One region of the Alteromonas sp. CyTr2 genome, then DNA from elsewhere that is predicted to be linked to it. Evidence: predicted binding sites of a transcription regulator. Region 1 holds the regulator's gene; each other region holds the start of a gene.
The links. Region 1 encodes LexA, which represses DNA repair genes until DNA is damaged. Its sites were predicted from a motif close to TACTGTATNNNNATACAGTA; they were not measured.

Region 1 (10,349 bases):
TCCTAGCCCCGCGTCGGTCAAACGCGTATACGCACCGAGAATAATAACGACCGCCGCCAAAAAAATACTGAATAGGGTTAATTTTTTCATGGCCATTATCCTATACGCGATAATTTTAGGAGCTTTCTCATATCTACCAGCATGTTGCGGCTTTCCATCACGGCGTCTTTTCTATCGTCTTTAATGTCGTAAAAGAGCATGGCGTTATTTTGCGTATCAACAATATAAACACTGCTAGAGGCAAGCGCCGTTGGTGTAGTAACGGGTAAGGTTTCGACAAAAGGGTAGTCTTCTAGCGCGGCTATCGCAGTTTGGTCGCTTGAAGCGGTAGTAACGACCACTGCTTGGGCACGGTCCGATTCTTTACCTAGCGCAAGCCACACTTGGTTAATGCTAAAAAGTGCGTTTTCGCACACTGCGTCACATTTACTTGGCATCACATACAACAAACGCCATTTAGGTTCCGCGTTTTCTAAAAGCGCACTCATGTCGATGGTCGGCGCGAGCAGCTGACCTTTATTTGTCGCGCCTTTAGTAAACCAATCGTTATCAAGTGCGAGCTTTGCCAAAACAACAGGTAAAACAAACACGGCTACCATAATAATTAATGTTTTTTTCGAAGCAGCATTACTCATAACTACGTCCTTTCTTACTAATTGCAAAGCCGCCAATGGCTGCAGCGGCAATAGCTAAACCAAACCATTGAACTGCATAGCCAAGGTGCTTTTCAGGAGACATTACGACGGCCTGATGTTCACGAATAAACGCGGGGTCAGGCGTGGTAAGGTGAAGAATAAAGGGTAAAAGTTTGCGCTCTAAGGCGTTGCTTAGTGCAGGGAATTCTATGTGTTGTACCAGCGCGGGGCTTTGCGACAAAGCCATGTTGGTTTCCTTCACTAAGGGGTTGTTACCCGGCACGCTAAGCACGCCGATTAATTCGCGCGTTTGGCTTGTAAAACTTATATCCGGTAGCGTGCGCGTTAAGTCTGGCGCAGGCACCCAGCCAAAGTTAACCAAGAGCCACCCGACATTGGTATTTACCGGTACGATGACATCGAACCCCACCCGCTGATTGTGAATCTGATTATCTAATAGCAACACATGGTTAGCGTCTATTGCGCCGCTGAACGATACGGTAATATCCCGGGGATCATCATGAGACAACGCCTCTTCTAAACTCAAGGTTCCATTACTTTGCTTTTGCGCTATGCTAGCTAAGCGTTGTTGCTTTTGGACCATGCGATCAAGTTGCCAGTACCCTAAACCGCACATAATCGCCACACTAAAGCCCGTGAGTAACCAAGGAATAACGTGGCGAGTGCGAGAAAACATGATTATTTCGCACCATGCAAAATTAGAATAAAAACAGAGGTGAATATGTTGATAAAAATAGTCCTTGTTGCGTTGGTGCTGTACATGATTGTGAATTTGTTCATGGCGATGCGAATAATGATGAAAAATGACACGTCTAAGGGCCCTATGAGTAAGTACATTGGTCGACGCGTGCTCACTTCTGCCGTCATTGTTATTATTATTCTTATCGCTATTGGTACCGGTTTAATTACCCCAAACCCAAGGCCTTACTGAGTTTGGGGATTCCTTTTAAAGTACGTAAACAAAGATGTAGAGCATGACCCACACTACATCTACAAAGTGCCAGTACCAGCTCCCCGCCTGAAACGCGAAGTGGTTTTCAGGCGTGAAATGCCCTTTCAAGACCCTAAAAAACAGTACAATTAGAATGATGGTGCCAAGGGTCACATGCATGCCGTGAAACCCTGTGAGCATAAAGAAGGTATTGCCGTAAATGCCTGACTGAAGCGTAAGCCCCAAGTCGCGATACGCATGTATGTACTCTTCTACCTGTAGGAACAAGAACCCACATCCAAGTAAGATAGTGATACCCAGCATTAGGGTTAGCTGTTTGCGTTTGTTTTGCTCTAGTCCCACATGAGCGAAGTGCAGTGTAATAGATGAGATAAGCAAGATAACCGTGTTGATTGTGGGCAAACCCGCAGCACTCATTTCCTGTGTGGTAGTGCCGCCTGGCGTTGACACCAGCGGCCACATGGCCTCAAAGGTCGGCCATAAGACCTCATTGGTCATAGCGTTGTTCGATGCGCCGCCCAGCCACGGAACGGAAATAAATCTCGCGTAGTAGAGGGCGCCGAAAAACGCAGCGAAAAACATTACCTCTGAAAAGATAAACCAGCTCATACCTTGTCGATATGAACGCCCCAGCTGATCGCTGTAAAGCCCTGCCATAGATTCGTCTATTTGATTTTTAAACCAACCTACAAGCATAACGAGCAATACTGCTATCCCCGCTAAAAGGATATGACCGCCATAGCCTGTTTCACCTTTGGTTGCTTGCACCACATAATTGCCCGCACCTACGGCGATAAGAAATAGAGCAACGGCCCCTACGATGGGCCATGGACTTTGTGCGGGTACATAATATTTTTGGTATTCGTGATTCTGTACTTCGGGTTGCATTTTCTTCTCCTTACCCCTTCGGCCTATTCGCCATTTGATGGTGTTGAAGCCATAAAGGGATTCGGTGTTGTCGTTAGGTCACTGGCTCGCGCTGTGACGTCATAGAGTGTGTACTGCAAGGTAAAAAACGTAATTTCTTCAGGTAGCTGAGGGTCTACATAAAACTGCATGGGCATATAGGCTTCACTACCCGCATCTAATGGCTGCTGATTGAAGCAGAAGCATTCAGTCTTGTTCAGGTACAGTGCTGCCGTTCCGGGGGATACAGAGGGAATGGCCTGAGCTACGATATTGCTTGATGCAGGGTTTCTCACATAAAACGACACCGTATTAAGTTCGCCAGGGTGCACTTTCACGCGCTTGGTTTCAGCACGAAACTCCCACGGCATACCGGTATTTGTGCGAGTAATAAACTCGACGGTCACTTCTCGCGACTCATCAATCTCAACCGATTGATAAACCGCAGCCGTGCCTTCGGTTTTTCCGTTAATTCCCGTAACGTCGCAAAATACGTCGTACAAGGGAACAAGGGCAAAGCCGAAGCCAAACATGCCAATGACAATAGCAACAAGTTTAATAACCATCTTGTTGTTTGCGCTTTGCTGTGACATCACGTGACCTCCGGGTGAATCCATAGATGAAGGTTGGTAAACGCTTGCTTAGTCGTTTATCTCCCTCACCACCTGCAATGTGTGAATGTCATTCCCATCGGCTTTTGCCGGTTGAAAGGAATGACCTATTCACAACTCCACCTACCGTTACTTAACGACAGGTGGCGTTTCAAAAGTGTGATAAGGAGCGGGTGATGGAATTTCCCATTCCAATCCTTCTGCGCCGTCCCAAACTTGCGCTGATACCGGCTCACCTTGCTTTTTGCATGCCTTGATAAGCAGGGCAAGAAAGATGAGCTGAGATAAACCGAATGCAAAACCACCCAGGCTTATCCATTTATTAAAATCAGCGAACTGCAATGCATAGTCAGGAATACGGCGTGGCATACCAGCCAAACCCACAAAGTGCATAGGGAAGAACAACACATTGACCGATACCAATGAACACCAGAAATGCCATTTAGCTAAGGTTGTGTCATACATTTTTCCCGTCCATTTAGGCAACCAGTAATACACCGCAGCCATGATGGAAAAAACCGCGCCAGTTACCAGTACATAGTGGAAATGGGCTACAACGAAGTAAGTGTCGTGATATTGGAAGTCCACGGGCGTGATCGCCAACATTAGCCCTGACAACCCACCAATGGTGAACAGCACAATAAAGGCAATAGCGAACATCATTGGCATTTCAAAGCTCAGTGAGCCGCGCCACATGGTCGCTACCCAGTTGAACACTTTCACGCCAGTTGGCACCGAGATAAGCATGGTGGCAAACATGAAAAACATTTCCATGTACACCGGCATGCCCGTGGTGAACATATGGTGAGCCCATACAACAAAAGAGAGCAGCGCAATCGACGCCGTGGCGTACACCATAGACGCGTATCCAAACAGCTGCTTTCGAGAGAAGGTAGGAACAATTTGCGAGATAATGCCGAAAGCGGGCAAGATCATAATGTACACTTCAGGGTGCCCGAAGAACCAGAAAATATGCTGGAACATAACCGGGTCGCCGCCACCAGCAGCATCAAAAAAGCTCGTGCCAAAGAACTTATCAGTTAACACCATGGTAACCGCACCGGCGAGCACTGGCATTACCGCAATCAGCAAGAATGCCGTGATAAGCCACGTCCATACAAACAGCGGCATTTTCATCCAGGTCATGCCTGGCGCACGCATGTTAAAGATGGTCACAATCACGTTAATCGCACCCATAATGGATGAAATACCCATGATGTGAACAGAGAACACAAACAACGCTGTCGAATCGCCACTGTAAGTCGTTGAAAGGGGCGCGTAGAAAGTCCATCCAAAAGCAGGGCCGCCGCCTTCCATAAAGAGCGAGCTCAATAGAATGAGAAAGGCACCTGGTAAAATCCAGAAGCTCCAGTTATTCATGCGCGGTAACGCCATGTCAGGGGCGCCGATCATCATGGGAATAAGCCAGTTTGCGAGCCCAGTAAAGGCTGGCATTACTGCACCAAATACCATGATAAGCCCGTGTACCGTAGTCATTTGGTTAAAGAAGTTTGGCTCTACAATTTGTAGACCGGGTTGGAATAGTTCAGCGCGGATCACCATGGCCATCGCACCACCAACTAAAAACATAATAAAGGCAAACCACAGGTAAAGTGTGCCTATGTCTTTATGGTTAGTGGTAAACAACCAACGCGTTATCCCTTTAGGAATATGATCGTGGTGTTCATGGTCATCATGTAGGTGACCACCATTTACTTGACCACTGTGAGGCGCAGAGGTATCTGGCGAAATAACTTCAGTTGCTTTGCTCATTGTCTGCTCCTAGTTTCCGTTTGCCACTGCGTTGACATCTTTGGCTTGAACCATATCGCCAGTTTTATTGCCCCAGGCATTTCGCTCGTAAGTGACTACGGCGGCAATTTCCTTAAGACTTAGCATTTTTCCAAACGCTTGCATGGCTGTTCCTGACTTTCCATGCAGCACGATGTCAATGTGACCTTGCTGATCTTCTAGTGCCATCTTGCTGCCTTTTAATGCCGGGAACACGCCAGGTAAACCTTCACCATTTGGCATATGGCAAGCAGCGCACGTTGCGTTGTATACTCGCTCGCCCTCTTTCATCAGTTCATCCATAGACATATTCATAGAAAGTAGACGCTGCTCTTCTTCTTTTGCTTTACGAACAATCTCTTCTTGTTCGCCCATCCACTTTTCAAACTCGGCGGGTTCTTTAGCTATTACCACAACCGGCATATAGCCATGGTCTTTACCACAAAGCTCTGCGCACTGTCCGCGATAAATACCCGGCTCATTCACCTTGGCCCAAGACTCGTTAATAAAGCCGGGGTTGGCATCTTTTTTCACGGCAAAGTCAGGAACCCACCAAGAGTGGATAACGTCGTCAGAAGTAATAAGAAAGCGTACTTTTTTCCCAGTAGGAATAACCAAGGGACGGTCGACTTCCAGCAGGTAGTTATCTGTTTTCTGAAATTTGTTTTCTATTTGCTCGCGCTGAGTGGCGAGTAAAGAATAAAACTCTACATCGCTATCCATGTACTTGTAGTGCCATTTCCATTGAGAGCCTGTTACTAACACCGTCATGTCAGGCTCAGACGTGTCTTCCATAGCAATTAGAGTATTCGCTGCGGGTACCGCCATGAAGATAAGAATAAGGAAAGGAATAACGGTCCAAGCAATTTCAACCTTCACGTTTTCGTGAAAATTAGCTGGCTTGGCGCCACGGGACTTTCTATGTAGATACATTGAGGCGAACATCACGCCAAAAACTACAACCGCGATACCTACACAAATGAAGAACATCAACATATGGAGGTCGTATACCTGCCCACTGATGTCGGTAGCACCGCGTCTCAAATTAAGCGAAGAGGCTTCTTCGCTTGCTTCTTGCGCAAAAAGCAAAGGGGAAAAAAGCAAAATTGGTATACTAGAACACCATTTTGCGAAAACGGTCGTTAGTTGTTTCACTCAGCACCTCCGTAATGGCGTGGTCAAAGACGCTGATTAATTTGCGCGATGCCCTACCAAATGGTTTGCGAACGATTGACCCATAACCTCAACTTGTAAAACAAATTTAGAGTCATTGTTATTATTTTGTTAATCTCTGTATAAGAATTGCGCAATAATGTCGTGCCGTCTAGTCTTTTCTATTAAAAATTTAACGAAGTGGTTAATTTTTAATCATTTGCTAAAATGGTCGCGGGGGATTTCACGTGCAAAAAGAGAAAGCCATTGCTGTGAGATGCCCTTGGAATCAAACAGGCATTTTGAACACGGGGTTAAAGTAAATGCTCGACTAACTAGTTAAGAAATCAATAAGTAATCGATTACTCAATGTCGATTTCAAACAAAATTCAAAATAAAAAATGGAAAATACTTGAAGCATTCATAGAAAGAATAACGTGAGTAATGATAAAAATAAGCGCGCAGAAAACCAACAGGTTTGCTGGGCAGGATAAAACCTAAGTTGGCAGATTGAAGAAAAAAACAGGAACAAAAGACATAAAAAAAGCGGCTAACGCGCCGCTTTTATACAAACAAGCTAAAATACTACATCCAGTCAGCGTTTCTGATCACACCCACCGCAATGCCTTCTATCGCAAAATGTTCAGTCGCCAAATCAACTTTTATTGGTGCAAACTCATCATTCTCAGCATGAAGCAATACTTCACGCCCGCGTTTCTCTAGACGCTTTACGGTGACGTCTTCATCTACACGCGCCACAACCACCTGACCGTTGTGTACATCAGTGGTGCGATGAACAGCGAGAAGATCACCGTCTAAAATACCAATGTCTTTCATGCTCATACCGTTAACGCGTAGCAAAAAGTCGGCATGGGGTTGAAACAGTGCAGGATCGACTTTGTAGTGCGATTCAACATGCTCTTGCGCCAAGATCGGCTCACCGGCTGCAACACGCCCAATTAACGGTAGGCCTTCTTCTTCTTGTGCGTCGTTATCAAGAGGGATATTGAGCTTAATGCCACGAGACGTACCAGGCAAAATTTCAATCACGCCTTTACGCGCCAATGCTTTCAAATGCTCCTCTGCTGCATTAGCAGAACGAAAGCCAAGCTGACGGGCTATTTCCGCACGAGTAGGCGGCATTCCCGTTTCTAACATGGTTGTTTTAATAAGTTCTAAAACTTCGGTTTGTCGAGCTGTGAGTGGGCGCATAAAAGACCTGTCTGTTCATACAGTTCCTGTAAGTATATACACCTAAAACTAAATAACAAGCACTTGCCGCGTCTTTTGCGATCTGCAATAGCCTACGACAAGTGCTTTCCTCTTATTTTACGAGAAGAGCCATGTTCGGGTTACTAATTTGTAACTCCAGCTCCCCATCACTATTTTGACGTGTGCGCATGCCTTCAACATTATCGAGCCCAAGTCCAGGGCTTTGCCACACCACATTGCCTTTATTATCAACCTCAACCACGCGATATGCGATGCTGTCATAATAATTGTACGAATAGTCATTCTCGTTAGGCTGGTAGATAGCGAGAATCGACTGATTAGACGACGTCGTTGGAACAGCCGCTATATACTGAGGGTAGAATGACGGTGCTATAGCGTCTTTGAGTTCTAATGCATCGCTCGCCACGTCATAAACATTGATGGTGTTGTAGTTTCTATTTAAACACGCAAATTCAAGTTCGCTATCACTATCAAAATTTACCGTGAGCAATTGGTCACAATTGGTTTCCAATTCATTCAATCCAACAAATTCACCATCCTGCATTTTATAGAGCTTGAGCGAACTATAGCCCCCAACAGCAAAATAATGCACACCGTCTTTTTCAGAGGCAGCAAGCGCATTAATTGAAAAATCGTTAATGATTGAGTCGATAAGCACTTGATTCTCGATATCAAACGCTTTAAGTCGATTGTTCTCAATAATAACTGCATCGGCGTAACTATCGTTATTTACGTCAATGGCTTCAATAAACGAAATTTCACTATTCTGATTATTGTTCAGTGTCCACTGAATAGCGTTATCTGTAAGTCTCACGACATTAAACGACGAACTATAATCCAGTGCCCCTATTAGTAACTCACCCACACCGTCATTGTTGTAGTCTGTAACGACCGGTTTGCTATAGTTATAGACATCTTCGCCAACCTCAGCACTTATCGCAAAGTTATCCTCTTTATCTACCGATAAAATCTGAATAGATGATTCGTAACTACTTGTATCGCTAACAAAGACGGCTCTTTCATCATTATCGCCATAAGGTGCCCAACCCGCGGCATGATATCTACTCGCGCGCGGCGCACCTTTTATATCTGACAAGGCATATTCACCGTTGGCATCTTGTTGCGCTACTAAAATTTGATTCTCACCAGTCCAAATAATGTCGTCCACATTGTCATTGTCTAAATCGTCAATGAGAAGTGACATGCCACTGTAAGTGTTGTGGTTAAGAGCCCACTGCTCAGAGATTTGTCCCGCTTCTAATGCAAAACCTCTAACTTGTCCCCACTGACACTCGGAGACAACCACTATTCCTTCTGTAGCTGGGCTTTCTTTACTATAGGCGATATCACAAATGTCACCATGTTCCGCCGTTGCCAAACTGCTTTTCGATACTGCTGAGTAGATTGAGATATCATTCCAACTATCGGCACCGATGATTTCATCTACACCATCGTTATTCATATCACCCAGCACAACAAATGCGTCGCTGAACCCGCTACCGTATAGCCATTGGTTGGCACCGCTTTCGATATCAAATACATAACCATTGTTCGTTACCATTTCTATCGATGCGTCATCATCTACGTTACCAAAAGCAAGGTTATTGACGCCGTCAATATCGTACTGTTGCAACTGCTCACCTGTGCGAACATCTACAATGGCAATAGAAGTCGCATTGTAATATTCGCTCCCATATAAATAAGCAACTTCATCAACTCCGTCACCATTGATGTCGTAAAATAAGCCAGAAATAATACTATCTTCAATAATAAACACCGCTTCTGCGTTACTTTCGCGGTCTTTTATTACAGACAATCCCTGTTGAGTAAGAAGGTAGATTTCATCATTATTGTCACCATCAACATCTTGGGTATGCACGCTTCTAATTTCGCCTTTAGTTGGCAGTTTATACGGATACACATAGGTATTTTTAAGCGTATTGCCTTCTAGCGAAAATGCGCCCACGTTGCGAGCATTTACCGTGATAAGTTCACTTACACCATTGGTCGAAGCAATAGCAAAGCCGTGATTATAAATTGGTGTCATCACAGTAGTACGAGCATAAGCCGGGGCCTTGTCCGCATAAGAAGTGATTTCGAGCGTGTGTTGGGATTCAGTTCCGTCTAAGCTAGCGAAACTAAACATATAAGTTTGAGCGTTGAAAAGTTGATTCGCAGGTACATTCCAGGTCATCAGACCTTCCGCATTTAACGAAGCACCGGGAGGCGCTGAAATAAGCTCTCCCGCGACGTCATCGTCAACTCTGTCTGGGTCACTCATCGATACGGTAAACTCTACGTATCCGCCCGCAGTTACTACTTCAGGCATATTCGATGCAGTGAGCGTCATAGGAGAATTGCCGATCTCAACGAAAGTAGGCTGGGATTCAACAACGTTAATACCGTCTGACACCACCATGGTAACTTTAACTTCATCACCGAAGACTGCGCTGTAAGGTGGCAGCGTGGTACCATTAACATCGTCAAGGACTACACCATTTACATACCAGCGAAACGAAATCACCAGCTCTGAGTCGGGAGTATCTGAATCATGATAGTAGCCAGGCTCAACGGTGACTTCATCTGTGGTATAGACAGTCTCATAGGCATAGTAATAAGGCTGATTCACTACAGGAGGTACGGATATCGCATCGATATCTGAAAGCGCAAGGCCAGTATGATTTCCGCTGGCAAACGCTGTTAGATTATTAAAGTATACACCTACATCGTAAATATCATCGCCGTTGTTATCTTCGCCATAGCGAACTGCGCCATCAATAACGTCAATTCCAGCCGTTTTATCTCCTTTTACGACCAGCGAGCCAGATGACGAATAGGGAAGGTCGCCCTGATCAGAAGAATATGCAAAGTCCAATTTGCCTTTAGACGCAATGTAGATTGAACCATTAAGTTCAGACACGAAGGTGTTGTTTGTCACTCCTTCTGCTGATGTGCCACTGACCTTGTAAGTTTCACCATTGTGCGTGACAGTAAGATACTGCCTCGTCTCTTCATAAAACGTACCTGTTTGTGGGCGGTAGCGAAAAT
Region 2 (10,349 bases), on a different contig from region 1:
AGTTTTGAAAGAATGCTGAACGGTACGTTTGCCCGGGCAGAATATCGATTACGTATTAATGAACAAGATACCGCGTTCATTGAATTAGTGCAGCGTACTGATGAAAGTGCTGCGAAAGTTGTAGTGGGCACCAGCGGCGAATTCGCTGCAAGCGCTTTTAACACATCATATCCTATCGAATATTTTGCTTACTATTCCTATATAGACAGTAGTTTTGGTGAGCGCGCTGAATTAATTGAAGACTTCCTAGGGACAGGTCACGGCGGCTCTCTGGAATTTAGTGGCGTGCTATCTAAGAAGCATGATGTTGAATGGTTTATAAGAGCTGATGTGGTAGATAGTGTCAGTCGATTACTGGCAGGAGTAAAACTCTCCTTCGATAGTTGAATGAAACAAAGCGCCTACACCACATAAAAAAGGCCCATCAAACGATGGGCCAAACAGCAAGAACGCGTACACACTTTAACAGTGCATAATAAGTTACGGCTTGTCGCCATTGTGAGTTCAGTTACCGCAGATTACGTATTTTTAATCTTAACAACTTTCAACGATATTTAGGTTTTATTACAATTTGGCGGTGTTGATAGGAATTATCTTCATTTTATTTCAAGGTTTTACCCGTTAAGAAAAGGTGTTTTTGTGCCAAGCCGCTACGCTCAGTTCAAAGAAAAACTTCCCATTTCTCGACTCTCAGATGAAGCGCTTCTAGCGTTTCGTGTCCTCTTTGATGATCCCCTAGATATAGTAGACTTAGCTCAGGATATATCTGACTTAACGCTCTACCCTGAACGCCTGAAAGACAGTTACAGGAAAGAATGGGAAGCGTACGTGATCAAGGCGCTGGCCTTTGAAATAAGGCAGCATAATGACCTTTCACCAGCAGAATTCATTGAATTAATGATGAAAAAAGTGGAAGCCGTTCAGCAAAGTGATGAAACCTATCAGAATTTACTGCGCCAAGTCCATCACGCAAAAAGCATTACCCAATCTAGTAATACCATCATATTCCCTACGCCGTTACGTCAGCAGCTAACCGCATTCCTCTTACCGATAACAACAATGACGCATCCTAAGAAGTAATGTAGTGCAGCCTTCGCTAAAGGGGCTCTACAGACCCCACGCGCTGATTGGGTACACTACTTATTGGCACTTTTGTATTTATACTGTGAAGGACAATACCCTCTGTCTACACCTTCAGGTCGCAAGCTAGCGTGCTTTGTTTTTCTGCCCGATACACGCTCTCGCCAGTTTTTGAAAGTTTTCTGTTTGAGGTTTTTGCGCATAAGCTTTATTACGTCTTTTTCTGGCAGCCCGTATAAACGCTCAATGGCTTCAAACGGCGTGCGGTCTTCCCACGCCATTTCAATTATTCGTGATTCTTGTTCTTCAGTTAATGCCATCTCTTACTTCTCAATATGCATTTTTAACCCTTTAGATACTAAGCTAACGCGCATTTTGTTCAGTACACCAGTCTAAAATAACACGAGGACAATTACGTATTTGACGAAATACCCACCAGCTCATCGTCTTTTTCAAACGCTAGCTTTAACAACTCGGCAGCGGCTTTGGCATCGCTCAGCGCACGGTGATGCTGCTCCATATCGATGTGAAAGTGCCGGGTCAGGTTTGCCAAGGAGTAGGATGGTAGCCCCGGATAAGTGCGGCGCATTTCGCGCACGGTGCACATTTTCGGTCGCCTAAAAGTTTGCTCTAATCTTGCGAACTCTTGCTTAATGAACCCATAGTCGAAATTCACGTTATGCGCGACAAACACAGCATCTTCGGTGAAGCTGGCCACGTGCTCCGCTACTTCAGCAAAAAGCGGAGCATCTGCCACCATGTCATCCGAAATTCCAGTAAGGCGGGTAATGTTGCTAGGAATTCGGCGCTGCGGATTTAACAGGGTTTGAAACCTGTCCACCTCTTTCCCACCAACAAGTTTTACCATACCTATTTCGGTAATCCGGTTGTAGCTGCTGTTTCCCCCAGTGGTCTCTATATCTACCACAACATAAGGCTGTGCTGGGTCGCGTATCCATTTCACTGTTGTTACCGCAACGTCAAATCCAGCTTGCTGCAAACGTTGAATTGAAACCAGCTGATTTCGGCGAAGCTGATCGCCAGGCGCTTTGATTTCTTCAAAGCGAAGTGCGCCGTCAAATACCATGATATCGGGGAAGCCATCTCGGAGGCTCTCAAAGTCTTTGCACATCATGCGAAGTAAAGCATAAATAGAATCTAGCGAACCATGCTCAATTAGCGCTTCTATAGGCGTAAGCAAATGACTAGACCACATAAACAGGCTATTAACTTTGCCATAGTGCATCGTGGCCATTTTGTGAATGTGAAAACGCAGTTTTTCTTTGCTATCAAGCGCCTGTAACAACGCTTCAATACTGTGTTCAAACTTGGCGTAAAAGTTATTCTGTTTAAGCGATAACGGTCTGCGATCAAACTCAGTAACCAGCGTGTCTTCTTCGTAAAGTTGCTTCCAAAAGGTAAGGCCGAACAAAGTGCGCCATAATCGGTTTTCCGTGCGCCAGCCTTCAATGCCGTGCCTTGCATAATGCGCCAGCACACCACGCTCAACCTGTTGGTTTTGGCTTACGTCGATTTCCAAAGTTCGACTCGCATTACGAAGCATATCGGTAACCGTACTGGTGCGCTTTTTATGGTATTTGCGGGCGTAAAAATCTTCTGCAAAAGCTAACAGTGTATCCGATGGCGGATTATCAATTATTTCTTCAAGTGCTTGCTTAACGCCATCTTCATCTCCGTCTTTGTAGCTCTCTCTTAGCCACTTCTCTTTTGCCTTATCGCTTTGCGCCGCTTTCAATACTTCTAGCCCTTTCGCTCTATCAAACATCAGCACTTTTAGACCTAGTGCATAGAGAAACTGGTCGCGATAAAAACAGGCCGACACACCTTCTGTAATGGGCAGTTCACCTTCGGCAATGGCAAGCAACATATCATCGTTATAAAAAGCTAACTGGCTGTAATGGTTAGCGTAAAACCATGACGCTTGGGCGTCGCTTTTAGTTTCAAAACGCGCCGTATCCGTTACGGAATCAGAACGGGTTCTCATTACGCCTAAATCGCGCATAGAAAACTGATTTAGACGGCTTTTGGTGTTACCAAAATAGATAAACAGCAAATAGCGAAGTGCATCGTCGAACAAGCACACTAAGTAGTTATCTAGCGAAAAGCGCTCTGGCCAGCCTCTAGCTTCGATATGTTCATTAAGCAACGTCACGAGTTTAGGCTTGGTGAGAGATGCGAGCCCCTGAATACTGCCGTATTCAGCAAGTAGCTCAAGCAGAGCATCTTTGGTCAAGACACCAGCGATGTCATTAAGCGAAGCGTGGGTAAGGTCACCAAACCAGCCGTTGTCGGTAAGCCAATCTATTTGCTCTTGTGGCACAGCGATTTCGCTATAATTGAACTGCGTCCTGTCAATCACTGCATACTTGCGATTTGCAGCGCGCACAACAATACACTGTTTGTCATCGTCTAACGCTTTAAAACGCCTAACAAAGTCAGTGGCTTCGTCACTTAGAAGCGCCCTGCTAGCACCCTCAAAGAACCCAAGGAACTCGTGAAAGTGTGTAAGGTAATAACGTGGCGGTAAATCTTTTCGCATGAGGTATCTTTGGCTATGAAAACACCAATAGTGTATATTTATACAGCCACGCGAATCAAATTAAATCCTCCGCGATTGGGTATCACATCTGCTCTGCTAATAGTGCACAGCGTGTACTTTTACACGCGTACGCGCTGTTTAGACACCCAATGAAAGAACGAAGAAAGCTGCGCATCTGCCAATAAACGCTGCAAATTGAAGTAGTGTTTGGCCAACGTCATCTCATCATAAAATCGATGTATACCGCTGTGACATTGTCTGCAAATGTAAATGCCGTCCTGAAGCTCCGCTTTGCTAAAGTGCTTTTTAAAATAGGTACGCCTGTGCATTTTTCGCGGTATAAGATGATGGTAAGTAAGGCGAGTTTCTCTATTACAGCACGGGCATTGACCGACTTTATTTGCCACAAGGTCACCTTTTTCGTCTATCACATCTATTATTTGTGCACCCAGTTTTCTGATTACTCTTAAGCGTCAAATGGCAGTCTTGTCCTTTTCTCTTAAAATCAGATACAAGGGGCGTGTCTAAAAGAAAATCCACTCGTCTTTGCATTACGTAACAAATAGTATTAGTGATTACAAAGGCATTTAAATATGAGTTTAACTCGTTCCATGGGCTTTTCCTGTCCTTACTGTATGGCCCCAAATGATGTTGAAATAGATGAAATTAACGATGTTGGCCAAGTACAGGTGCTCGACTGCCAAGTGTGTTGTCAGCCCATTGAGCTTACTGCTTATCAGCACGGTGATGACATTCAGATAGAGGCAGAAAGAGAGAATGACTAAGCAGTTTACCCGCGGTGATATAGACGCCCTTGCACAGCGCTACCGCGCAAACCTAATCAATAGTTTGTCTGGTTTTAAATCGGCGACTTTGGTGGGTACAACAAACGGCGTTACAAACAATTTGGCTATAGTGAGCTCTATTGTTCATGTCGGTGCAAACCCGCCTCTCATTGGCATGATCATGCGTCCACATACCGTCACGCGAGATACGTTGAGCAATATAAAACAGCAGGGCTTTTATACGCTAAATCACGTGGCTGTTGACTGGGTCGACAAAGCCCACCAAACATCAGCCCGCTATGCGCCAGATGAAAGTGAATTTGAAGCCGTTGGGTTAACCGCGCAGATCAGTGAGTCCTTCAGTGCGCCGTATGTCAAAGAAAGTGAAATTAAAATGGGCTTAAAAGTAGCACAGCATTTTACTTTGCTTAATGAAACCGAAATGGTTATCGGCGAGATCCAAGAGCTCTACGTTCCTGAGCAAATAATAGATTCAGACGGCTATGCTGATATAGAGCAAGCGCAAACGGCCTGTATCTCAGGCCTAGACAGCTACCACAGCACACAACGAATTGCGCAATTTGCGTATGCAAAGCCCGTTGTAAAGTTAACCGTGAAGTGAACTAATAAACTGTCCAGCGGTCTTACATTCAATACTTAAGGTTGTAACTCTGAAGTTTATTTAATCTGGATCAAGCGAAAATGCGACATTTCGTTCGATCTTTTTTCAAAAAGAGATAGTATTTAAAAATGAAACAAAACCTGCCTCTTTGGGCAGGTTTTTGCGTTTAAGGCACTGAATAAAAAAGAATCATTATCGTTTCTATCTCTTAAGGAGAATGTTATGAAATCTGTAAATCGCCGTGACTTTTTAAAGCTTTCTGGCTCGACAGTTATCGGTCTTACATTAGGTGGTGTAGCGTTACGTGCTCAGGCTCAAGAACAATTGAGTGCTGATGACCCTACTGCAAAAGCACTGAACTACACACCGTCGTCAACTGTTGAAGGTGCAAAATGCGCAAACTGCATGTACGTGCAGGGCGCCGATGGCGAACAACACCGCCCTTGTAACATTTTCCCTAATAAGCTTGTTAACGCTGATGGCTGGTGTAGCGCTTGGGTGAAAAAGCCTGGCTAACCAATCGAAAGAAAAGACGTTCAAAAGCCCTTGAGTTAAACCAAGGGCTTTTTTCGTTTCTGTTGAGGCGAAATACGATTATGTATCCTCATTTCCCGCTAGCGAACTACGTCAATTCCGTCTTCGATACCTTTTAGCGCTGGGTTGTCAAAACGTGTAGGCAGAAGGCCAGGCTTAATGAAGAAGCCGTGTTTTGCTTCAAAGACTCTACCTATTTTCAACACGCTTTCGTCTTGCCACTTTCCACCAATAAAGCTAATTCCCACAGGAAGATCTTTCACCTGTCCAGCGGGCACTGTGAGATGCGGATATCCTGCAATTGCGGCCAAATACCCGATACCGATAAAACCGACAGGCGAATGGTCACCATATACGCCGTCTATTAAAAAAGAAGGGCTGTTTGAGGGCGCAACTAGTACATCAACATTGTGCTTTACTAACAACGTATCAATACCATTTTTGCCCGCCGTGTCTTGAATAAGGCGCAGTGCATTTTGATACTTTTCGCTGTCAATGGCTGCCGACGCGAGCGATTTTTCGAAAATGTCTTGATTGAATAACGCTAACTCGCGCTCTGTTTTGTTATTGAAATCGATAAGCTCAGACAAGTTCCTTGCAGGGAGCTCTGCCGGCGACCCCGACAAGTATTCGTTAATACTATGATGGAACTCGCTCAGCAGAACATTATAAGAGTCAGCCCAAAATGAATCTGGCTGAGAGAAGTCACTGATGTCCACCAACGTAGCGCCCGATGCTTTTAGCTGATTCAACGCCTTTTCATATACGGCGAGTACATGAGGATTATCGCCTTGGCGGTACCTAACCACACCAATTCGCTTACCTTTTAAATCGGTAGCAAGCATGGACGATGCGGGCATAGCTGGACGATGAGAGTCTGCATCTAGCGTAGCGTTATCGCTTGCATCTGTGCCTGCCATAATTGACGTCATCAGCCAGGCATCTTGAACGTTAGATGTCATTGGACCCGCGGTGTCTTGACTGAAAGATATAGGCACTATGTGAGTTCTTGAAAGTAAACCCACTGTTGGTTTAAAGCCTACTACACCGTTTATAGACGCGGGACATATAATAGAACCATTGGTTTCAGTGCCCACAGCAAGAGACGCCAAACGAAGCGACATTGCCGCCCCTGAGCCTGATGACGAGCCACACGCACTTCTTGATAGTATATGTGGGTTTCGGGTAAGCCCACCCACAGCGCTCCAGCCACTCACCGAAGACTCTGAACGAAAGTTAGCCCACTCAGACAAATTGGTTTTACCCAAAATAATTGCCCCTGCCGCTTTCAGTTTTTCTACGATAGGCGCATCGCGACCAGTGTCATTAGTAATAAGCGCCATTGAGCCGGCTGTGGTGGGCATCTCTTTACTTTCGATATTATCTTTTAGCAGCACGGGAATACCTGCCAGAGGGCCCAGCGTCTCGCCATTCGCTAGTTGTTTATCGATGGCCTTCGCTTCGGTCAGCGCGTTAGGGTTCAACGCTAAGACGCTATTTACCTTTTCATCTAGCCGTTCGATTCGCGCAAGATAACCGCTAACGAGCTCAGCAGATGTCGTGTCGCCACTCGCAATAGCTTGCGCCTGAACGTGAGCAGGCTTATCTAACCATTGCTCAATCTTATCTGTATGATTTGCTTGAGACACGCATGCAGTGCATAGCACGACTACGGCCAGCAAAAAACCCTGTTTCAACATAAACCTTTCCTTAACGTATGATCCTAGCGCCTGTTACTCCTTCTTATTATGCAGCTTTTGACGGCAATAGAAGGTAACGTAATGTTAGTTTCTTATACGTTGAATCAGAAATAGTTCACTGTCTAAGAATTATTTTGCCGTTTCCGCTACGGAAAGCTTATGAAGGAGGTTATCGAGCTTATATTCATCAAGCAGTAACTGATACCGCCCATCTTCAATAAATAGCCGAAGGGTGGCGTTGAACTTGGCTCTTAGCGCAGGGTCGGGGATTGCAGCACTGTAAGGCGATATAGGAAAAAGCTCATGAAAGACGGTTGCGTCTTCGGCATAAGCACTGTTTGCAGATTTGAAGTAGTTGAAAATATTTCTATCGAGAATGGCAACATCGACACTGCCGCGCATCAGCATGTCCACTTGACGATCTTGTCGTGCCATTTCTATATAGGTAGTTTGCGATGCGAGAGTTCGCCCAAAGTCCTCACCTAGTACCGATTGAGCGGTTTGAAAAGCAATGACGCTTTTACCTTTCAAATCGTCGATACTGTCTATCGTCAGTTCTCTGTCTGCCCGTGTTACCACGACGTTCTGATAGATAATATATGGCTCAGATAAAATGCTTTGATCGACCGTGTGTGCAGGATTAAGGGTAAGTCCAATGTCAACGGCGTCATCTTTTAATAACCTTGCCGTACGCCCGAAAGGAACATAAATAGGCGACAATCCATATCCCATTTCAGCAAGGATCGCCCGCACCAAGTCAACTTCAAAGCCGGTGTGCTCTTGTGAAATAACGTATGGAGGCTTGTTCCAGCCTACAACCACATCTAGCTCTTTCGCGCTAAGCGGTATGATAAAACACAGTAAACAAACAGCAGATAAAAGTGCGCGCATACAACAGATGAACCAGACTATAAATTAAACGATACCCTTCTCATAATATAAACTTATATTAGAATTTCACCAGTCGACAAAAGGTTAGTTTTTCTCGAGGCTTACGTAATCAATTGAGCAGCCAAGTTTTATTGGGTACTTGAGAGCCTGTTGAGAACCAAAGTGGTTAGATTTGATCATGCCTCTGTAAGCATCGCGTTTTCATTTACTGAAAGCTTTTCGCTTGCCTGCATTTTGTTTACTGCCAAGCAAAGGTACAATAATGCGCAAAGGTCTCAATGAACGATAACTATGGCTTGGCTACAACTTCGAATTAATACCTCCTCTGAACATGCAGAATCAATAGGCGACATGCTGACGGCCAACGGCTCACAAGCAGTGACCTATGTGGATGCGAAAGACACCCCTATGTACGAGCCCAAGCCGGGTGAAGTGTTACTGTGGCCCGATACACAAGTCGTCGGCTTATTTGAAGCTGATGCCGATATGAAAGGCATTCTTCAGCGCTTGGGTAAAGCCAAAGTCTTGGGCCCTGATTTTAAATATAAGCTTGAGCCACTTGAAGACAAAGACTGGGAGCGAGAGTGGATGGATAACTTCCATCCCATGCAATTTGGCGAGCGATTGTGGATATGCCCAAGCTGGCGCGATGTTCCCGATCCAAACGCCGTTAACGTAATGTTAGACCCAGGTCTTGCCTTTGGTACTGGCACGCACCCTACCACTGCGCTTTGCTTGCGCTGGCTTGACGGCATAGAGATGACGGATAAAACCGTCGTCGATTTTGGCTGTGGCTCTGGAATATTAGCGTTAGCTGCGCTGAAGTTAGGCGCTAAGCGCGTCATCGGCATTGATATCGACCCACAAGCGCTACAAGCAACAAAAGAAAATGCACGACGCAACGGCGTTGAAGACCGTTTGGATGTATACCTTCCTGAAGACCAGCCTGAGCTTGAAGCCGATGTCGTGATGGCGAACATCTTGTCAGGTCCATTACTAGAACTTCAAAGCGTTATTACAAATTACTGCAAGCTAGGCGGTTTGTTAGTTCTTTCTGGCATTTTGGCGGAGCAAGTTACGCGCATAGAAGAAGCGTACGCTAACGATATTACTCTTGAACCCAGTGCCATTGATGGTGAATGGGCGAGAGTGTCGGGCAAAAAACACTAAGTTTGAGCGATAAACCGACCAGTCGGTGAAAATTACGCCCAGTTAGAATAGTGTGTTTTCGGTAAACCACCTCAAAATTGCGACGAAAATTTGTACGACAAAGCACGTTGCCGCCTAATTAATTGTTAATTTTTTTCACATTACAGCCCTTTCAAATCGGGGGCTGTAAGACTTTCGTACAATATTTAAACTAAAAATCGACGTTAGCTTACTAATGTGACAGATTTTTTTCACTGTCAAGACCACGGAGTGAAATTTTGTGCGATTTTTAGCCTTTTCAAGCCTTGCGAAAACACGTACACTTAGCGCCCCGTTTTAGCCGGGTGTATATTTTCTGTGCAGTTTTAGATGGCGAGCTATACATTTTACAATGCGAATTGGACCTTACGAGTTAGAAAACAATTTGATGTTGGCCCCCATGGCTGGCGTAACAGACAGACCGTTTCGCCAACTTTGTAAGCGCTTAGGTGCAGGGCTTGTTGTTTCAGAAATGCTTTCGAGTAACCCGAAAGTTTGGAACACAGCTAAATCACAAGCGCGTATGAATCATGAGGGTGAAGAAGGCATTCGCTCTGTACAGATAGCTGGGGCTGATCCTGAGCTTATGGCTCAAGCAGCACAATTTAATGTTGAGAACGGTGCGCAAATCATCGATATCAACATGGGTTGTCCTGCTAAAAAGGTTAATAAGAAGCTAGCAGGTTCTGCATTGCTTCAATACCCAGACACAGTGGAAGCGATTATTAAAGCAGTAGTTAATGCTGTTGATGTACCCGTGACACTAAAAATTCGTACCGGCTGGAACCCAGAAAATCGCAATGGGGTAGAGATTGCCCGCATTGCAGAGCAAAACGGCATACAGTCGCTTGCTGTTCACGGCAGAACACGAGCTTGTATGTATAAAGGAGAAGCTGAATACAGCACCATACGTCAAATAAAGGCGGCAATTTCAATTCCTGTTATTGCAAATGGTGATATTACTTCTCCAGAGAAAGCACAAGAGGTGC
Region 3 (10,349 bases), on a different contig from region 1:
TTCGCTTAGCTCAGCACCAACCACTTCACAACCCTTGGAGAGTAACCAACCAATATCTCGGGTCTTTCCACATAGTGGTACAAAAATGCGCTTTAAAGATGTGCTAGGACTATCGTCGCCAAACAGAAAAGACGCATACTTTACCAGAAGTGCATTCCCTTCAGGTTCGTGAAATCCAATCTCGTTCTTTTGCCATTTACTGTGCCAAAAACTATGTTCCATATAAACCTCAAGTAAGTAAGCGATATATCTCTAAAAAAACAGACGTTTTTATGAAGGGTATTAGAAACAAAAAAGGTAGCGAGAAACGCTACCTTTTAAACAAAATTAGTTATCAAGCGGTGTATTGAAGTCTTCAGATAACTCGAAGTCACCTTCAACCGTTGTCACTTTGTTGTCTACAAAGTTAATCACCATTTGCTTTTGAAAATCTTCACCACGCTTTTTCATACCGCGCTTCATATCGTAAACGTAGTACCAAGTGTCATCGTCGAATGAGTCTTGAACAACAGGGTTACCTAGTACATAAATAACTTGTTCTTTTGTCATTCCAACGCGCAGCTTTTCCACATCTCTTTGATCAAGGAAGTTACCTTGAGGAACGTCGATTCGATAAATCCAGTTCGAGCAAGCGGTTGATGTTAGTGTGATACCAAGAATTACTAATAGGTGTTGCAACTTCATGCGTTAATTTGTCCAGTATTGCCTTTGTTAGTGTCATTGAACTTCGCTAAAGCGAATTTCGAGACTGTTTTATTGCAAGCGCGAAGGCATGCTACATTGACAACTATGACCAATCAACTGCATTTTAGTTCGATGCTGCGCTTTTAAGCAGTTCTTTTGCATTCGCTAGCGCCGACTTGGTTACTTTATCACCGGCTAATAGTCTTGCAAGCTCATCGATCCTGTCTTGCTTCGTCAACGCCAACATCTGGGTTTCAGTACTTTCCCCGTCGGTAAGCTTGGTAACAAACAATTGATTATGTGCCTGTGCCGCTACTTGAGGTAGATGGGTAACACACATTACTTGCGATTGTTTACCTAATTTACGTAAAAGCCCGCCAACGATTGATGCTGTTGGGCCGCTAATGCCCGTATCGACTTCATCGAAAATCATAGTAGGGGTAGCGTGATGGCCGCTCGCGATAACCTGAATAGCCAGTCCTATACGAGAAAGTTCACCACCTGATACGACTTTTTCTAATTTGTCTGCATCTTGACCAGGGTTGGTAGACACTTTAAATTCTACGGTATCTAGACCTGTGCTCACCGGCTTCTTAAGTTCGTCGTATTGAATCTGAATATCCACTTTTGCGTGGGGCATATTCATTTGGCGAATTTGCACTTCAATATCTTCGCTTAGCTTACCAGCAGCACGTTGCCTGCTCTCAGAAAGCGCTTTGGTCGCGGTTAAATACGTTGCTCGTGCTTCTTCTACTTCGCCTTCAAGCGTACCTAACAGTGTTTCCTGTTCCGATAAAGCATTGAATTCGGCGGCTAGCTCTTGGTGATGCTGATAAAGTCCCTCTGGCATCACAGTATGTTTACGGGCAAGTTCCATCGCCTTCGCATAGCGCGCCTCAACTTGCTGTAAGCGAAGTGGATCGATCTCTAAGTGATCGCAGTAGCTACGTAGCTCTCCTGCCGCTTCTTCTACTTGAATTGCTGCATCATTAAGCATTGCAATGATTGGCGTTAAAGTAGCGTCGTGCGCCTCTAGTTCGCCTAAACGTTCAATACTGCTTTGTATTACTGACAATGCGTTGCCTTCATCGCTTTCATATAAATTGTATACGCTGGTCTGTGCTTGCTCTAAAAGGCTTTGCCCGTTACTCAGGCGTTTGTGCTCTATTTCTAACTCTTCAAATTCACCCTCTTCAATGGCGAATTCATCAAGTTCTTGAACCTGATAAGTTAACAGCTGAATTCTGTCTTCGCGCTGCTGGGCTTGTTCTTGAAGCGCCTTTAACGTGCGCTGCTTATCACGCCAAAGAGAGTAGGTTTCTCTAACCTCCACTAATATGTCGTTGTGCTTAGCGTAACCATCGACTAATTCCCTTTGATGGTCTTCTTTCAGCAACTGTAGGTGAGTATTTTGACCGTGAATGGCCAACAAAAACTGGCCTAAGCCTTTTAACTGCTGAAGTGAGGCGGGAATACCGTTGATAAAAGCTTTTGAACGGCCTTCCTTTGAAATAACTCTGCGAATAAAGCAGCTATTCTCATCTTCATCTGAGGTGAGCTCATGTTCATCGAGGAAGGCTTTAGCTAATACATTGCCGTTTAGAGAAAAGTGAGCAATGATCTCCGCTTTTGCGCTGCCTTTTCGCACCGCATTTGCGTCGGCGCGCTCGCCTAAGCACAAACTTAAAGCATCAATGGCGATGGATTTACCAGCACCGGTTTCGCCGGTTATAGCAGTCAACCCGTTTTCCAGTTGAACCGATAATTGTTTTACAACAGCAAAATTTGAAATAGAAAGATGCGCTAACATAACCACACTCGAAAAAAGTTGAACATGATGATATATACAGTAACTGATAATATATACAGTATTTTTTCTGTGTAAAGTTAAGTCGTAAATATTTTACTTAAAAATTAAAGTGGATTGTGAAAAGTTTAAAGAAATCAATATTGTATAGAGCGTTTAAAAAGGAGTGGTTATGAGTAACCCATTAATAATAGGCTGCGCTAGATGCGTTCGTTACAGTGGTTATACAGTAGTAAATTAGCTCAATGCTAAGTAGCTGAATAACTCAAAAGCAAGCGGTAAACAATTCCACAACGCAGTAGAGAACCTTATAGCAAAAAGGAGAGCGTAAGCTCTCCTTAAAATTCAATTTCAATTAAATAGCAGGTAGTCCGAATGACTATGTGGTTTACCAGCAATTATACATTATTGCTGTAGCTCACCGCTGCCAGACTCAATGTGCGCGCGCACAAACCACTGGAACTGTTCTAAATCTGCAAGTTGGCCGGTAATCATATCTTCCGATACTGGGTCAATTTCACCTAAAAGCTCTAACGCTTTTCTATGGTCACCATTTACACCGTCATATACGGCATCCAGCGCCTTAAGGTGGTCAAGTACTAAACCTTTACCCAATTCATAATCGTTCCAGCTGCGACCTTCAACAATGGCTTTTGGTGTACCTTTCGGTACGCCACCTAACGTGGCAATTCGCTCTGCAATTGTGTCGGTCATTTCGCGTACCGCATCTACCTGCGGGTCCAACATTTCATGCACACCGATAAAATTTGGTCCTACTACATTCCAATGAATGTGCTTCAACGTTAACTGTAAATCTAATAGTGCAACCAATCGCTGATCCAATACCTTGATTGTTCTGGCAGCTGCATCGTTATCCATTCCAGGGGCTGTAAATTTGATATTGGTGTTACTCATGATATCTCCTATTGAATGCAAATAAGTCAGCGGGATGCGAAACATCATTTAGGCCAAATAACAAAGGCCTTGTGCTGACGACTTGAAGTAATAGGTGCAACAGGTATGCCGAAGTCTTATATTTCTATAAGTCTTGGTTTTCGTTAAGGAAATTAGAGAAGATTAAAAAATCTTTATTTTTCAAGCCTGTAGCAATCAAGAAAATGCTACAGGCTTATGTAATAAATGCACATGGAATCGACTAAATGGAGCAGGGAGGTTAGTAAAGCTTACTACCCCAACCTAACTTTTTACGAAGTACATTGAAGTAGCTGTAGCCCTTAGGGTGAACAAGATGAAGCTTGTCTACGCTTTTGTTTATTCGAATTTCATCACCAGGTAGCACCGGCAGAACAATATGGCTATCGCAACTCACTTGTAGCGAGTCACTATTAACCTTTGATACTTTCATCGATACCTGACTGTCAGCATCAACAACGATTGGACGGCTGCTCAGTGTGTGAGGAAACATGGGGACCAACGTAAGTGCATCTAGCTTAGGCATAATAATCGGTCCGCCCGCTGATAAAGAGTAAGCCGTTGAACCTGTGGGTGTGGCTACTATTAATCCGTCGCTGCGCTGACTGAATACAAATTGCTCATCGATGTAAATTTCAAATTCCATCATATGGGCAACTTTTCCGTGGTGAAGCACCACTTCGTTTACAGCAGAGTTGTTACTTTTAAGCTTTTCGTGTCGATAAACTTCTACTTCAAGTAAGAAGCGCTCTTCTACTACGCATTCACCGTTAAAGATAAGGTCAAGTTGTTGAACAATATCATCGGGGTGGATATCAGTTAAAAAGCCTAGGTTTCCGCGGTTTACACCGACAACGTGAATGTCAAAGCGAGCGAGCACACGTGCTGCACCAAGCATGCTGCCATCGCCACCTACCACCACAGCAAGATCGGCTTCTTTGCCAATAGTAACAAGGTTACAGGCGGTAAAGTTCTCTGTTTCAAGCTCTTCAGCAATACTTTCCTCAACCAATAGTTTGCATCCTTTAGCCAACAAATATTCGGCAAGAATGTTTAAGCTGTCATGAGTTGCAGCGTGCTGAGGTTTTCCAATTAAAGCAACGGTTTGATAGGGCATGGAATGCTAATGTCCTTTCATTTCCAATGGTTGGACATTAGCACAGGTTTTTTGCAAAAGAAAAGCGTAAAACGGCACACAGCGCAAGGTTTAGCGATCTTCTAACCGATTATAGTCGAGAAGACCGCCTTCAATAGGATAGCGCTCGCTAGACCATTGCATTAATTTATCACTAAACGCCCAAAAATTAGGGTTGGTTCGGCGCATGCCAATATCGTCGAGCAGGGCTTTGTAATCGGCTTCGCTTTTAATGGATTTAAGCTTCTCAATCGAAGACGTTATCTCTGAGGCATTGATATACCAGAATGCGTCAGGGTAACTGCCCAACAAACCATGAACTAGCGTGATTGAATCTTTAGAAGGCTCCCGGTTTTCCTCTTCTTCAAATAGGCTATTTACATTGTAATGCGCGCTATTTCTAAGGGCAGTGAACACATCAATGTTGTCTGGGTTTTTGTCGTCTTGAATCACAATCATGGTAGTTTCAGGCATCAACGTCGCTTGTTGAGCAGGAAGCGAATCTAAGCGCTCTAATGCTTCGAACTGTTCAGCTGATAGCAAACGTTTATTGTAGGTTGAGGCATTCGGTTGAACTTTAGCCAAGTATTGCGATAACAATTGATAAAGTTCTTGTTGAGGATTATCTGTTTCGAACGCTATGCCAGAAGGTTGTTCGAAACTGTTGATATCACCTTCCAAATAATCGGTAAGTTCAGGGCTTGCGTTTTGATACCAATCGTCAAGAAGGTCATGGCGGGTAGTTGGAGGAAGTAGATTAAGGAAGTTCGATTCACCTTCCATGCGCAAGAAATCCATGTACAAACGGGTCAATAACTGATGGCCATAATTGCCGTAAACATCAAAGCCAGCCACAAGCAAATAGTGAATGCGCTCTAACAAGGCATAGTCAATCACCCATGCTGTTTTAGTGGGCTGGCCAACCATCCCTTTAACAACTGTGGCATTATCGAAATGACGAAATACGGTTAAGCTGGCATTGGTATTATCGCCGTCGCCATCCCATATACTCGACACGCTTAAATGCTCTTCATTTTTGAATTCATTGTCCAAAAAGGTGGTTCTTGCACGCATATATTCGCCTTGGCGCTTTGCGTATTTAACCCAGTTTACCGCAAGGGCTGAGCTATCTTTTTCAGCGGGAAGGTGGAGGTTTTCTTTTTGAGAAGCGTAAAAAGCATTTACTTTTTCAGATGCTGCAATGTCTGGGTCGACAAAGAACACCCAGAATCGATCGTTAATGACGTTAAGCGCGACTTGTCCTCTGCACACGGGACCTTTGATATAACCCATAATGGTGTTTTGCGCGCGCTCAAGCATAAATCGATAACGACTTTCTACTGGCAATAAGGTAAAGGCCGTTAATGGGTTGGCCGCCACTTGGGGTTTGTATGATGGCAATGTTTCTACAGAAAATTCTGCGTCGACAAACCACGATTGCCATTTATCCATCAGTGTTTTATTAATGGCGTACGCTTGATGTGTTTTACTCACGATAGTTGAATGCACTGGCTGTAGACGATAGTAAACGCGCTCGACCTCCGGATCGTCGAAGGGTCTGCGAGTAGCAATAATATCTAACGCTTGTCCGGGTGGTGTGCGCGAGCGCACTAGCTTAAAAAACTGAGGCGTTTTACCTTTTTCTGAAATATCTTCGAAATAGAGGTGAGACGTAAACAAGTGTTCGTAAATATAACGTGCGGAAAGCTGCATCTTGTTGCTATCCCCATTAAGCCACACTTCCAAACCAGTTATGTTCTCATTCAGTTCTTGTGAGAGCGCTTTGGGTAAAGGTAACGGCGCACCATGGTTTAACCACTGAATGAGTGTAGAGTGCTCTGCATCCGACAGGGCTGGCAGTGCGTAGGGCATGCCTCCCAGGGGCTGGCCTGCTATGTACCCGCCCATTTCATCTATTGTTGGGCATTGGTTTTGTCGATTTAAGCTTATATCGAAATTGTCACCTAAATGAGCGGTGTTGGGCAAAGGGTGCTGTTTTTTTAGCAAAAGCATTTGCGCTAGCACCGAAGATTGGGCCGGCGAAGCGTTAGGTTTTTCTTTCGATTCGAGCACGTCGAAAAAGCCACGCTCTCGCCATGCGTCTACGTTGTGGGCGTCGAGAAACATTCTATTGGGTTGGGCAGCGGTGAGTCGTGTCCCTTCATAGACTTTTTCTTTGTTAGCACCTCTGGCTATACCCTCTGGAGATGACATCTTTAGTTGGCATGGCGCATCGTAACAGGCGTGGCAGACAACACAGCGCTGCGTTAGTACTGGGTTTACTTGTGTGTCAAAGAAATTGTCGGGCAAATTCTCCATGGCGGGCATGACGTTGTTTGATGAAAGTAAAGGAGCGTCAGGTTTCGGCCATTGCCATATCGCTATAGCGATAATTGCTATAAGCAACGAAATCATACCGAGTTTCTTCATAATCGTAGTCCACAGAAAAGTTCTAATCAGTTTATCACTCATTTCACGTACGGTGATGTTAATAATTAACCATTAACTCTTGGCAATGGAAACAACCACGCATTTGTATGTATTTGGAGGAAAGCTGGAGAGGTAGTGGGGCGGTAACATTATTTTTACATTGTCATTGCTTTGGGCGTTGTACTAGGTATGCTGATGAAAAGAATTCGCAGCGAGGGAAACATGTCTCATCAAATTATTCTGCCAAGAGTGATGCACATAGGGAAAGGGGCGAGTCAGCGGGTTGCTGAAACGCTAAAAGGACTCAACTGCCATAAACCTTTACTGGTTACCGATAAGGTAATGGTTGAGTTGGGATATAGTGCTGCCATAGTACAGGTGCTGGAAGAGGCAGGAATAAGCGCCGATGTATTTTCAGATACGGTGCCAGAGCCCACGGTGAGGTCTATTTATCGCGGTGTGGATGCGTTCAAAACCCACGCTTATGACAGCATCATTGCTTTAGGTGGTGGAAGCCCCATCGATAGCGCAAAAGCCATCGCTATTTTGGGTAAGCACGGCGGCGAAATGCGAGACTACAAATTCCCGCGGGTTGTAGATGAAGCGGGACTGCCGATCATTGCTATTCCCACAACAGCGGGAACGGGCTCAGAAGCAACGCGATTTACCATTATCACCGACGAAGATACCACAGAAAAAATGCTGTGTGTTGGTTTAGGGTTTATGCCAACGGCAGCCTTGGTCGATTATTCATTAACGCAAAGTTTGCCTGCCCGCGTGACAGCCGATACAGGCATTGATGCGCTTACTCACGCTATTGAAGCGTTTGTTAGCCGCAAAGCCAATCTTTACAGTGATGCACAGGCGTTATCAGCCATGGCGTTAATTGCGCCTAATCTACGCACTGTATTTGCAGACCCAACAAATGAAACGGCGAGAGAATCAATGATGCTGGGCTCAACGCTCGCGGGCATTGCTTTTTCAAACGCCTCAGTGGCCCTTGTTCATGGAATGAGTCGACCCATTGGCGCTGCTTTTCATGTGCCCCACGGCTTGTCGAACGCCATGTTGTTGCCTGCTGTCACCGCCTTTTCTATTCCTAGTGCCTCTGTGCGTTATGCTCAATGCGCTCGCGCTATGGGTGTTGCTACCCAAAGTGATTCAGATGAGGTGGCGAATCAAAAGCTTATCAACGAACTAAAAGCACTGAATGCTGATTTGCAGGTACCTACGCCTGCCGACTTCGGTATTGATAAAGAGGCATTTTTTGCAGCGACGTCAACAATGGCAGAACAAGCTCTGGCATCAGGTTCTCCCGGTAATAATCCACGTGTACCTACCATTGAAGAAATGGTTGCCATCTACGTATCTCTTTGGGAATAACGTTTTTGCGAAAACATTAGACGAAAAAAGACTGCTCATTGCAGTCTTTTTTATGTGAAAAGAAATATTCTTTAAAAAACTAAGCGTTAAATCGCTTACGGGTTATCTAGCCGTCCAGCCCCCATCAAGTACCATAGTTTGCCCTGTTATATTGCGGGCACTGGGCGACATTAAGAAGCTTGCGGTATCTGCAAGTTCTTCAACGCTAACAAATTGCTTTTTAGGCATGGGTTCTAACATTATTTTTGTTATTACCTCTTCCTCGGTAAGGTTATTTTCTTTTGCTTGTGCTGCAATTTGTTTCTCCACCAATGGTGTTTTCACATAGGCGGGGCAAAGGGTATTGATAGTTACATCGCAATCTCCTGTTTCAAGAGCGATAGTTTTGGCAAACCCTAACAGCCCATGCTTCGCCGCTACATAAGCAGACTTATAGGGCGAGGCTACCAACGAGTGAATAGATCCTACATTGATAATGCGCCCGTAATTTTGCTTACGCATGGCAGGTAAAAACGCTTGGGTTAACAGAGCAGGGCCAACAAGCATAATATTTATAAGCTGCTGCCACTTATCTGCAGGGAAGTCCTCGATGCGCGAAACGTGCTGAATACCGGCATTGTTTATAAGCACATCAACGGTATGTTTCCCTAGTACCTCAGGTAGCGCCGCGACTTGTTCTGCATTGCATACGTCTACCGCTACTGCGCTGGCCGATCCGTCTAAATGCGCAAGTCGAGTCACAGCCTCTTTTGCTGCCTGTTCGTTTATGTCGGCGATGATCACATGATGCCCTTGTTTCATCATTGACTCAGCAATGCCAAAGCCAATGCCGCTTGCTCCACCCGTGATAAATATTGTGCGCTTAGTCATTGTTACTTCCGTTGGATTTATTTAGTGAAGGTGCACTATTTAATGAAAACAGCAGCTGTTTTACTGCGTTTATTTGTGCGCCGTTCGTGTTGGCGTAATTGCCAGAGGCATAGCCCCACCAATCCCAACAGCCTTGTGGATTTAACGGCATGAATAACGACTTCTTAGTTTGCGGATAAAGCACAACAATATGGTTGTCATCAGCCCATTCATTCAGCCCTGTTTGGGTAGTGTAGGCATCGCCTACGGCATCGGCATACTGGTTACAGCCGTGGAAACTAATATGGGCTCTGCATGGCTCGCCTTGTGCACAGCTTTCAGGCACATACACAAAGCCTTCACTTGCTAATGTTTTGGCATCGTCACCCGCTATTTTTTGCTGGTCAATTGAATGAATTTGCCCTGACAGTGACTCGTCAGGTGTCGAAACATTTTCAATAAGATGAGAGAGCATGGCACCTGCTGCATCGTAGTCGCAGTTCCCAATGAAGGGGCTTTCTGACTTCATGCAGTTAACCCCATTGTTTCGGGTAGGAAAAAGGTGTGCCATCGGCTTGTCATTGATATAGGCAATATTTTGTGTGTCTGTCCACAATTTGTATTGCTCAAATAATAAATCGCTCACTGGTGCAATCACTCTGGTGTCTTGCGTACCGTGGAAAAGCCAGACTTTTGCGTCTTTCATATTGGAAAGCGACGCAATTTTTCCTTCAGTTTCATACTGTTTGGCTTTTTCATTCAGCGCTTCAAGGTTAATTTCTCCCTCTACCTTATTCACGCACTGTGCCAGGGCAGTGGTTATATCACCTTGTGCACAGAAGTACGGGCCACCAGCAATAACGCCAACGCCTTTTACCCAGTCGCTGTGTGCTAACTGAAATTGTGTTGCCATGTAACCGCCTGACGATAAGCCAGATACGGTAACGTTCTTTAAATCAATGGTGAGTGAAGGGAGCGCGTCTTGCGCAGATGACTCGTTACCGAATACCGGTACACTAACGGCAAGTGCGCTTAATACAGACAGACAAAGCGCGTGGCGTAAAAAGGGGGTAGATTTCATCATTGCATTGCTGCCTTATCATTTTCTAAAAATTGGCGAATAGCCTG

Region 2: a site for LexA is predicted at 3,669-3,688, ahead of QME20_RS01570 (exonuclease domain-containing protein). Genes of this name have one in related genera too.
Region 3: a site for LexA is predicted at 2,536-2,555, ahead of recN (DNA repair protein RecN). Genes of this name have one in related genera too.

What each region holds. Positions count from the first base shown of each region.
Region 1 is NZ_CAMZMZ010000017.1:34,567-44,915, forward strand. It holds gene QME20_RS10785 (COX15/CtaA family protein) at 1-90, opposite strand, end outside; gene QME20_RS10790 (hypothetical protein) at 96-635, opposite strand; gene QME20_RS10795 (SURF1 family protein) at 628-1,332, opposite strand; gene QME20_RS10800 (DUF2909 domain-containing protein) at 1,378-1,587, shown strand; gene QME20_RS10805 (cytochrome c oxidase subunit 3) at 1,603-2,496, opposite strand; gene QME20_RS10810 (cytochrome c oxidase assembly protein) at 2,520-3,107, opposite strand; gene ctaD (cytochrome c oxidase subunit I) at 3,255-4,898, opposite strand; gene coxB (cytochrome c oxidase subunit II) at 4,908-6,071, opposite strand; gene lexA (transcriptional repressor LexA) at 6,654-7,280, opposite strand; gene QME20_RS10830 (hypothetical protein) at 7,393-10,349, opposite strand, start outside.
Region 2 is NZ_CAMZMZ010000002.1:17,189-27,537, reverse strand. It holds gene QME20_RS01585 (hypothetical protein) at 1-387, shown strand, start outside; gene QME20_RS01580 (hypothetical protein) at 640-1,080, shown strand; gene QME20_RS01575 (TIGR03643 family protein) at 1,137-1,400, opposite strand; gene QME20_RS01570 (exonuclease domain-containing protein) at 1,493-3,640, opposite strand; gene QME20_RS01565 (hypothetical protein) at 3,760-4,047, opposite strand; gene QME20_RS01560 (CPXCG motif-containing cysteine-rich protein) at 4,234-4,425, shown strand; gene QME20_RS01555 (flavin reductase) at 4,418-5,047, shown strand; gene QME20_RS01550 (high-potential iron-sulfur protein) at 5,270-5,563, shown strand; gene QME20_RS01545 (amidase) at 5,662-7,281, opposite strand; gene QME20_RS01540 (transporter substrate-binding domain-containing protein) at 7,411-8,172, opposite strand; gene prmA (50S ribosomal protein L11 methyltransferase) at 8,464-9,342, shown strand; gene dusB (tRNA dihydrouridine synthase DusB) at 9,713-10,349, shown strand, end outside.
Region 3 is NZ_CAMZMZ010000003.1:55,428-65,776, reverse strand. It holds gene tmpT (thiopurine S-methyltransferase) at 1-222, opposite strand, end outside; gene bamE (outer membrane protein assembly factor BamE) at 328-684, opposite strand; gene recN (DNA repair protein RecN) at 809-2,494, opposite strand; gene dps (DNA starvation/stationary phase protection protein Dps) at 2,897-3,406, opposite strand; gene nadK (NAD(+) kinase) at 3,666-4,541, opposite strand; gene QME20_RS02835 (fatty acid cis/trans isomerase) at 4,632-6,974, opposite strand; gene QME20_RS02830 (iron-containing alcohol dehydrogenase) at 7,185-8,372, shown strand; gene QME20_RS02825 (3-hydroxybutyrate dehydrogenase) at 8,475-9,242, opposite strand; gene QME20_RS02820 (PHB depolymerase family esterase) at 9,235-10,305, opposite strand; gene QME20_RS02815 (homoserine O-acetyltransferase) at 10,302-10,349, opposite strand, start outside.